DNA from 3 places in the Streptosporangium sp. NPDC049376 genome. Region 2 is predicted to be linked to each of the others. Evidence: riboswitches for the same ligand, from Rfam matches in the RefSeq annotation. Region 2 holds a riboswitch; each other region holds the start of a gene.

Region 1 (3,264 bases), on a different contig from region 2:
GCCCTGCTGCTGGCCGTACCCGGGCTGGGTCTGCCCAGGTCCGGTGTTCGGCTGTGAGGCCTCCGATCGATATCCCACGACTGTCACATCGGGATCGAGTTCTCCGGGGGCTCGACCCGCGTTCTGTCCGTATTGCGGATGCCCCGACGGTGTGCGGTCGCGCTCGGGATCATCCTGCGGATACGGTGGCTGTCCGGTGCTCACCGCGTCACCTCACTTCGACTGCGCATGTGGCACATGTCAGACTCACATGCTTGCTGGTGCACAACGTATCGACATAGGTAACAACAGTCACCTTTCCGATCAGTCAGCACCACGGTCAAGCTAGTGGCCCCGCGGTGTCAGATGGAGCAGCATCCGGGTGTTTCCCAAGGTGTTCGGCTTGACGTGCTCCAGATCAAGGAACTCTGCCACACCTTCGTCATAGGAGGCGAGAAGTTCCGCGTAGACCTCCGGCGCGACGGGTGTGCCCTGGATCTGCCTGAATCCGTGTCTCGCGAAGAAATCGATCTCGAAGGTGAGACAGAAGACCCTGCGCAGTCCGAGGTCTCCGGCGACGCCGATGAGACGGGAGACGATCCGGTGGCCGATTCCCATACCCCGGCAGTCGGGATCGACGGCGACCGTGCGAATCTCGGCCAGGTCCTCCCACAGGACGTGCAGCGCTCCACAGCCGACGACCTTTCCCGCCACGTCGGCCACCCAGAACTCCTGGATGTCCTCATAAAGGGTGACGGTCGCCTTCTCCAGCAGGCGCGGCCCCGCTCCGGCGTAGGTGTCGACCAGGCGGCGGATGGCGCGGACGTCCGGCGTCCTGGCCCTGCGCACCGTGATCTCCGTCGACGATCCTTCCGGGACGTCGCCGGAGACCGCCACCGACTCCCCTTCCGCGGCCTCCGGGGAAACCTCGTCCCGGCCGGGTACGGCCCGCACCGGGGACTGTTGCGCAACCTGCTCCATGACTGATCAGAGTACGTCCTCGTCACCGCTTGTTTACGGCCTGCCCTTATCTCGGCTGCGGGGTCCGCCGGATGAATCTCGCCGTCTTCTTCGCGCCCCGGGAGGCCGCCCGGCGAGCGCGCCTCGACCGGCCCCGCCCGAAGGCCCGGACCTGCGAGAATCTCCACCCCCGCGCCAGGGGAGGCGGATGCCCGGCGTGGCACATATGTCGATCATGAAATTACGTGACCCGACCGTGACATTTCAGTTGCGAAAGCTCCACCGGCTTCACAGTTCTGGTTGAGCATGAACCGCCAATTGCACTAATGTCCGTCCTCGATGTCAGCACCCGTAAAGTGCTGCGCCGCCGAATCCCCGACTCGGGGAACCGGGGACCCACCCTCCAGCCGTCCCCCGGGGTGAATCCGATGTGCCACCGGCGCCTCGGTAGGGCTGCCTCCGGCCCGAACCCGTCAGCTAACCCGGTAGGCGGCCGAGAGAGGAGCCTGTTGGTGAAGCGCACGCGCAACCGTGGGAGAGAGAGCGCGGGCGGGAACGCCCGCCATCGAGAACACCGGGTGCGCAGGCCGCGGCACAAGGTGGTGATCGCCGGGCTCGCCTTCGCCTCCCTGCTCCTCGGCGCCCCCTTCGCCGCGACCGCGGAGCCGAAACCGAGTCTGCAGGAGCTCGCCAAGCAGGCCGAGAAGCTGCACACCGAGATCGAGACGCTCACCGAGCAGTACAACGGCGGGCGGGTCAAGCTCAAGCAGGCGCAGCGCGCCGCGGAGAGCGCGAAGAAGACCCTCGCCGCCAGCGAGTCGCAGCTGGCCGAGCGGCGCACGAAGGCCACCCTGCTCGCCCAGAGCACCTACATGGCGGGTGGGCTCGCCTCGGCGCTGGCCTTCACCCAGTCGTCCAACCCGGACACCTTCCTCGACCAGGCCACCACGAACTACGCGCTCCAGCAGCAGCAGAGCGAGGAGGTCGCGCAGGTCAGCAAGGCGATCGAGACCGCCCAGCGCGCGCAGGCCAGCGCCAAGGCCCGCACCGACGAGGTCAAGGACCTCCTGTCCGACCTCGGCGACCGGCGGACCAAGATCGAACGGCTGGTGAAACGGGTCGAGAGCGACCTGTTCAGCGAGGTGCGTTCGCAGGCCGGGCGCAACCGGGGCAGCCGGGTCAAGGTCAACGTGCCGATCATCGGCTCGGGCAAGGCCGCCGAGGCCGCCCGCTGGGCCCTCACCCAGCAGCTCAAGCCGTACGTGTGGGGGGCCGAGGGCCCCAACTCCTTCGACTGCTCCGGCCTGGTGATGTGGGCCTACCAGAAGGTCGGCATCAGCCTGCCGCACTACACGGGCGACCAGTGGACTGCGGGCACCCACATCTCCTCAAGGAGCGACCTGCGCCCGGGAGACCTCGTCTTCTTCTACAGCGACCTGCACCACGTCGGGATCTACATCGGCGCGGGCCTCATGGTCCACGCGCCGCAGACCGGCGACGTCATTCACATCGCCCCGATCGACAACCGTCCCTTCGCGGGCGGGGTGCGCATCGCCGACTGAGCCGCCTGAACCGGCCGGACCGCCCCGAACCGCCGACGGCGGTTCGGGGAAGGACGCACCCGGGTCGCGTACGGCCACAGCGGCCCCTCAGGGGGCCCCTGCCGTACGCGGGGGTCCGGGACGGCATCGGGTAAGGGCTCGCCTCAGATGAGGCGTCTGCGGGCCGCCCAGGCGACGGCCTCGATGGCCGTCGCCACGCCGATGCGGTCGCAGATTCCGCGGAGTCTACGGCGGACCGTTCTTCCGCTGATGTCGAGGCGGCGTCCGACCCGGTCGACCGTGACGCCCTTGGCCAGCTCCGCCAGCAGCACGAGATCCTCATCTGTGAGGCCGACCTCGCCCATGCCCAGGAGGCTGTCGCCGCGACGGGAATCCACTTCGGGATATGCCATCTGGAGTCGCTCCCCCCGCACCTGCTAATCGAGGCGTGAGTTGTCTGGAATCAGTGTCGCCCGTCAGGAACGGTAAACGGCTTGTTCAAAGGTCGTCAAGTTCCACACTTCATAGAGGTAGCACGCGCTGTTGACATAGTGGTCGCTACGTGAAGTACTCATGATATGTCGGCGCCTTTATGGTTAAGTCACGGACAAGTCAGGGTCCGTGGCCGGGGGCGCCCGCCGCGCGCCACGTCCTCGCAGACCAAGGTTTCGCCGGAGCCCCGCCGACCACGGCCCCGGCGCCGGCCGGCCGTATGGTTATGACCTATATGTGAATTTCGCCGGAAAAAGTGGAGCCCTTCCGCGCGCTTCGCCGAGCGCCTCAC
Region 2 (3,264 bases):
GTCCGAGGCCCACGTCCTGATCACGGACTCCGGGCTCGGGCGGGAGGCTCGCGAGGAACTCGCCGCCAGGGTCGGTGAGCTGGTCGTCGCCGGGGACGGGATCCGCGACCGATGAGGCGCACCGCGACCCACCTGGCCGACGGCCGCGAGCTGTTCTACTTCGACCTGCGGGACGACGCGGAGCGCGGCGCGGTCGACACGCGCGACCTGCCGCCCAGGCCCGCCGCCTCCGAGCTGCGCTACGACCCGCTCACCGAGGAGTGGGTCGCGGTCGCCGGGCACCGGCAGGGCCGTACGTTCCTGCCGCCCGCCGACGAGTGCCCGCTGTGCCCGTCGGCGCCCGGCCGTCCGACCGAGATCCCCTCCCCCACCTACGACGTGGCCGTCTTCGAGAACCGCTTCCCGTCCTTCTCCACCAACCTGGGCGCCTACCCGCAGGTCGGCGGCCTGAGTGAGGTACGGCCCGGCGTCGGCAGGTGCGAGGTCGTCTGCTTCACCTCCGAGCACGACTCCTCCTTCTCCATGCTTTCTCCCGAGCGGGTCGAGCTGGTGATGGAGGCGTGGATCGACCGCACCGTCGCGCTCTCCGCGATGCCCGGGGTCGAGCAGGTGTTCTGCTTCGAGAACCGCGGCCCGGAGATCGGCATCACCCTGCCCCATCCGCACGGCCAGATCTACGCCTATCCCTACGTGACCCCGCGTACCCGGACCCTGCTCGGCGCGGCGCGGCGGCACAGGGAGCGCACCGGTGGCGACCTCTTCGCCGACGTGCTCGCGGCCGAACGGGAGGCCGCCGAGCGTGTGGTCGCGGCCAACGAGCACTGGACGGCGTTCGTGCCCGCCGCGGCCCGCTGGCCGGTCGAGGTCCATCTCTACCCGCACCGCGGGGTTCCCGGCCTCGACGGACTCGACCCCGCCGAGCGCGCGGCGTTCGGACCGCTCTACACCGAGGTGCTGCACCGCCTGGACGGGCTGTTCGGGGTGCCCATGCCGTACGTCTCGGCCTGGCACCAGGCACCGGTGCGGGTGGACAGGGACCTGGCGTACACGCATCTTGAGCTGTTCAGCATCCGCCGGGCGCCGGACAAGCTCAAGTATCTCGCCGGGTCCGAGTCGGCCATGGGGGCCTTCGTGAACGACGTTCCGCCTGAGGAGACAGCTCGGCGCCTGCGCGCCGTTGTCACGGAATGATCACCGATCGGTCTCGACTCGGGGTCGCGCGGTCACCTTTTTACCATTACTATCCTCACGCATCGGACAAACAGCACGATATGCCTAATCTCAGGTGCCTCACCTGAGAGCCGGGGACCCATGCATCTGGGGTGAACCACTTCGGTGGAAGGGCTTCCTCCAGCCCGAACCCGTCAGCTAACCCGGTCGGCGTGAGGAGAGGAGAGCTGTGACGGCTCTGTCCCCCGCTTTCCATCGACGTACGGCCGCCGCCTGCCTGGCCTCGGCCCTCACCTTCGCCTTCGTCCTCGGCGGCACGGAAACGGCGGGCGCCGCGCCGAAGCCCGACGAGTCCCGGCTCCGCGCCGAACTGACCCAGCTCAACAAGAAAGTCGACCGGCTCATCGAGGCGTACGCCGCCAAACGGGAGTCGCTGAAGAAGGCGCAGGAGGCGGAGAAGGTCGCGCAGGCCGACCTGCGCCAGGCGGAAGCGGCCTACGCCGAGGCGGGCAGGGAGGTCGCCTCCATCGTCCAGATCCGTTACCAGAACGGCCCCCTCGACCTTCCCTCGATCCTGTCGGCCCCCGAGGTGGGCGGCGCGGCCGTCATGGAACAGCTGACCGCCCAGCAGATCGCCCAGCTGCAGGGCTTCGCCCGGAGCCGGGATCTCATGAAACAGGCCGCGGACAGGACGGCCCAGCTCTCCAGGCAGATCGAGCAGGAGGCCAAGGCGGTGCAGGTTCAGCGTGAGGACGCGGAGAAGGTCATCCGCGTGATCGAGGACAAGCTCGAACAGCTCGTTCCCACAGGCTCGGGGCGCCGCTCCGACGGCAGCTGGGCGCCCCAGCTGCCCACCGGGTCCGACAACATCACCGACCGCACGCGGATCATGCGCGAGGCCGTCGGACAGGCCTTCCAGCTGCCCCACGAGGTGGGCTGCTACCGATCGGCGAACGACGGGGGCGAGCACCCCCTCGGCCGTGCCTGCGACTTCATGATGAGCACCGGCGGGTCCATGCCCACCGCGGCCAACGTCAAGCTCGGCGACGAGCTCGCCGCCTGGGCCCTGAAGAACAGGGACAGGCTCGGCGTCAAGTACGTCATCTGGCGTCAGCGCATCAACACCGGTTCCGGCTGGCGTGCCATGTCCAACCGGGGCGGTGTGACCGCCAACCACTACGACCACGTGCACATCTCGATGTACTAGAGAAGGTCGGACCCCGCGGCGGTGCGCTCGATCGAGCCGGCCACCCTGGACCTGGTCGAGTGGATCCGAGCCACCGGCTGGACCGCGCTCACAAACGTGGCTGGTTCCTGAGCCTCCGGCCGCCATCGTGCCCACGGTCTCGGCTCTCTGGGCGCGGCAACGCATCCGCCAACGGTTGAAGTGGTCACGAAGCTCCCGGGGCGTGCCCGAGGCCGACACCGGCACACTGGTCGTCGAGAGGCCGCCGGTCGACGGCGAGGTAAAGATCCACGTCCAGGAGGCCCCGGGGCGGCCTCAGGTTCTGCCCGCACTCGTCTTCCCAGCACAGCCGGGCGCCCAGGTCGAGCGCCGCCCTTTATCGCCGGCCACTCCTCGACGACCCACGAGGTGATCCCCCCCTCGCCGCGCTCAACAGCCCGCTGCGCAGGGATCTGCGGACTCCAGCCCAGGCGGTGCAGCAGACACGACACCCCACGCAAGGTGTGGCGGACGTGAAACAACACCGCGATCGGGCCGGCGTCCAGCGCTGGTCCTCCACATATCCGTGCGCGGCCGGACCACGCTCCAACCCGGCCCGCAGCCGCTGCAGGCGCCGCTCGTCCAGCCGGCACCTCTCCCCGCCCGGCCCCTTGGAGGCCAACGCCTCCATGCCACCTCCCTGCCAGGTGTGATTCACCGACCAGCATTCACACAGTCAGAAAAAGACTTTCCGCCACTACCGATCGCCCTGCTCATCCGGGCTTCGATGAAGGCGCCGGCCTCGTGCTTCCCGTACGCCGGCCGGGTCGCGAGACGGCGGTGGGCGCAAAACCGTTTGCCCTCGCGTGGCGGGCTCAGGGAACGTGGTGTTCATGGCGCCGTGTCCATGACGCTCTGACGGACAGCGC
Region 3 (3,264 bases), on a different contig from region 2:
CGGCAGGTCACGAAGATCGTCGAGGTCAACGGCTACCAGATGGAGATCGAGCCGACCGACCACCTGTCGTTCTTCACCTACGACGACCGCCCCGGCGTCGTCGGCGTCGTCGGCCGCATCCTCGGCGACCACGGCATCAACATCGCCTCCATGCAGGTCGCCAGGGACGCCAAGGGCGGCAAGGCCCTCATCGCGCTGACCGTCGACTCCGCCATCCCGGCCGAGGTGATCGACCAGATCGGCGGCGAGATCGGCGCCGACAGCGGCCGCTCGGTCGACCTGGCCGACTGATCCCGGAGCACGGCTCCCACGGCCGCCGTCCCCGTTCGCGGGGCGGCGGCCGTCTGCTTTTCCGGCCGAGCCTCGTCTCAATATATGAGAAGCCTGCACGAGGGGTGAGACAGATTGCGGAGGGCCGGTTATTATGGCTGGTAATGCGCCAGGTTCTCGTACTTATTACCTGCCGCGGCGAGGCCTGACACAGGGGCGGGCCGGCAACTCGCCGCGGTGTGATGGCGTTCGTCGGCCCCGGTTTCCCGTCGATCCGTGATCCGGATCCGCGATCCGATGAGGGCCCGTGACCAGGGTCCAGGCTCCCCTTCCTCCTTCAGCCAGCTCTGTGCGAACGAGACGAGAAGCGTCATGTACGACATGTATCCCTGGAACCGTCCCGAGGACAACGAGAACGAGGCCGCCCAGGCCCTGCAGACCGCGCTGGACCGCCGCGACAACGGCGGAGTGCCCCCGCACTCCTCCTGAGCCGGGTCCCTCCGGGGCCACGGGCGGTGCGGCGCCCGGGACCGGGAGAGGCGTGGGTCAGCGGGCGAGGGCCGTACCGGCCTGGGTCGACTGCCTGATCGCCGTGTCCAGCTCGGCCCGCTCGTCGGCGAGTTCGACCCCCTTGGGGTCCGGCCGTACGGCTCCCGCGAAGCTGGCGCGGCGCCAGGCCTGCAGCTTCTCCACCTTGACCACGTCGCCGCTGCGCGGGGCGTGGACCATGTAACCGGGCTTGGTGATCATGCCGACGTGACCGAGGTTGTGGAAGAAGACCAGGTCACCGGGCTTGAGGTTCTTCCAGGAGATCTTCCTGGCGAACGCGGAGTACTGCTGGGTCGTCGTGCGGGGCAGCCGGATGCCCGCGGCGCCGTACGCGCGGAGCATCAGGCCCGAGCAGTCGAAGCCGCCCCTGCCCGTGCCACCCCAGACGTACGGTGTGCCGCGCTTGGACATCGCCCAGTTCAGCGCCTTCTTCCAGGCCGGGACCTTCCGCGCGGTCCCGGAGAATCCGGCCGGGGCGGGTTCGACGGCGGGAGCGGTGAGCGGGGTCCGGGAGCTCTCCGCGGTGGGGGCCGGGTGCGCGAGGGCGAATCCGGCGGCGGCGAGCGCGAGGAGAGGAGTGGGGGAGGTGGTGGTGAGGGAGGAGTCCGCCAGTGCGACGGCGGGTGTCGCGAGGATGGTCGAGCCGGTGACGATCAGGGTCAGGACACGGGGGTAGGTCTTGCCGTTCAGGACCGTTCCTTCCATAGGGCCGGCCGGGTGAGCTGTCGGGCTCGGGCGTGGAGGTCGCCCTACGGCGCGTGGTGGCGCCGACTCGCCCCGAGGGGCCTCGTGGAAAACGCCGGAAACGTGCTCCGCCAGACGGAGTGCGGCTCGGACGCCCCGTGGACCCCGGAAGTGGTTCCCCGGCTCCGCGCGGACCGAAAGAGGGGGATGGCCTGCGCGAATTAGGCGACGATACGAATGGCCAGGACCTTAACGAAACGGTCAAAAGATCGCAAATAGGACAAACTTTTCAGGGCCTTCCGGGGCGGGAAGTGTCCGAGGGGTGAGATCGGTGGTTCGATTATCGAGACAGAGCAGATAGGGTGCCCGTTATGGATTCGCGCAATGTTCGTCTGGCCGTCATCCCTGGAGACGGGATCGGGACCGAGGTCGTCACCGAGGGCCTGAAGGTCCTCGAAGCCGTCGGAACGAAGGTGGAGACCACCACCTACGACCTGGGTGCCGGCCGGTACCACAGAACCGGTGAGGTCCTTCCCGAGGCGGTCCTCGACGAACTGCGCGGCTACGACGCGATCCTGCTCGGCGCGGTCGGCGACCCCAGTGTGCCGCCGGGCATCCTGGAGCGCGAGTTGCTGCTCAAGCTCCGCTTCGAGCTCGACCACTACGTCAACCTGCGTCCGGTCAAGCTCTTCCCCGGCGTCGCGACCCCGCTGGGCGGCTCCCGCCCCGAGGACATCGACATGGTCGTCATCCGCGAGGGCACCGAGGGCCTCTACGCGGGCGCCGGTGGTGTGCTGCGCCGCGGCACGCCGTACGAGATCGCCACGCAGGAGTCGCTGAACACCGCCTACGGTGTCGAGCGCGTCGTCCGCTACGCCTTCGAGAAGGCGCTCAGCAGGCCGCGCAAGAAGCTGTCGCTGATCCACAAGACCAACGTCCTCACCTTCGCCGGTGACCTGTGGTCCCGTACCGTCGACCGGGTCAGCCTTGAGTACCCCGACGTCGCCACCGACTACTACCACGTCGACGCGGCCTCGATGTTCTTCGTCACCCAGCCGGAGCGGTTCGACGTGATCGTCACCGACAACCTCTTCGGCGACATCATCACCGACCTCGGCGCCGCCGTCGCCGGTGGCATCGGCCTCGCGGCCAGCGGGAACGTCAACCCCGACCGCACCGCGCCCAGCATGTTCGAGCCGGTCCACGGCAGCGCCCCGGACATCGCGGGCCAGGGCAAGGCCGACCCGACCGCCACGATCCTGTCGGTCGCCATGCTCCTGGACCACCTCGGCCTGACCGAGGAGGCGGCCAAGGTCGAGCAGGCCGTGGCCGAGGACCTGGTCGAGCGCCAGACCGGGTGGGCGAGCCGTACCACCCACGAGATCGGCGACGACATCACCGCCCGAGTAGCCGGCTGACAAGCCGCCCGCACGACCCCAGACGCGCCCGGTGGCTCAGCAGAGCCGCCGGGCGCGTCTTTTTTGTTCGTCTCACCGAGCAGGCTGCCGGATTTTGGCATATATGCAGTAGTTTTCCGGTGCCTGCTCCGTCCCAGAATGGACCGTAGGTGCACTCCGCCACGAAGAGAAGGACCGCCGCCATGACCACCGCTCAGAAGCTGACCTTCGACGTGCAGCTCTCCGACCACGCTCGCTCCACGGCCGAGCGCGAGCAGGTACTGGCGAATCCCGGATTCGGTCAGACCTTCACCGACCACATGATCTCCATCGACTACACCGAGGGGGAGGGCTGGCACGACGC

What was found. Region 2 has a riboswitch for cyclic di-AMP ahead of ACIBVQ_RS17945 (coiled-coil domain-containing protein). Riboswitches for the same ligand answer to the same signal wherever they lie in the genome.
Region 1: another riboswitch for cyclic di-AMP. It lies ahead of ACIBVQ_RS28940 (NlpC/P60 family protein); the one in region 2 lies ahead of ACIBVQ_RS17945 (coiled-coil domain-containing protein).
Region 3: another riboswitch for cyclic di-AMP. It lies ahead of ACIBVQ_RS36060 (C40 family peptidase); the one in region 2 lies ahead of ACIBVQ_RS17945 (coiled-coil domain-containing protein).

The regions. Positions count from the first base shown of each region.
Region 1 covers NZ_JBITMT010000014.1:25,987-29,250, reverse strand. The annotation lists gene ACIBVQ_RS28950 (RDD family protein) at 1-78, opposite strand, end outside; gene ACIBVQ_RS28945 (amino-acid N-acetyltransferase) at 325-960, opposite strand; cyclic di-AMP (ydaO/yuaA leader) riboswitch at 1,295-1,446, shown strand; gene ACIBVQ_RS28940 (NlpC/P60 family protein) at 1,452-2,501, shown strand; gene ACIBVQ_RS28935 (LuxR family transcriptional regulator) at 2,645-2,893, opposite strand.
Region 2 covers NZ_JBITMT010000005.1:527,373-530,636, reverse strand. The annotation lists gene ACIBVQ_RS17955 (DeoR/GlpR family DNA-binding transcription regulator) at 1-115, shown strand, start outside; gene galT (galactose-1-phosphate uridylyltransferase) at 112-1,191, shown strand; cyclic di-AMP (ydaO/yuaA leader) riboswitch at 1,263-1,397, shown strand; gene ACIBVQ_RS17945 (coiled-coil domain-containing protein) at 1,400-2,377, shown strand; gene ACIBVQ_RS17940 (winged helix-turn-helix domain-containing protein) at 2,374-3,063, opposite strand.
Region 3 covers NZ_JBITMT010000025.1:18,529-21,792, reverse strand. The annotation lists gene serA (phosphoglycerate dehydrogenase) at 1-291, shown strand, start outside; gene ACIBVQ_RS36060 (C40 family peptidase) at 817-1,524, opposite strand; cyclic di-AMP (ydaO/yuaA leader) riboswitch at 1,512-1,726, opposite strand; gene ACIBVQ_RS36055 (3-isopropylmalate dehydrogenase) at 1,875-2,921, shown strand; gene ACIBVQ_RS36050 (branched-chain amino acid aminotransferase) at 3,104-3,264, shown strand, end outside.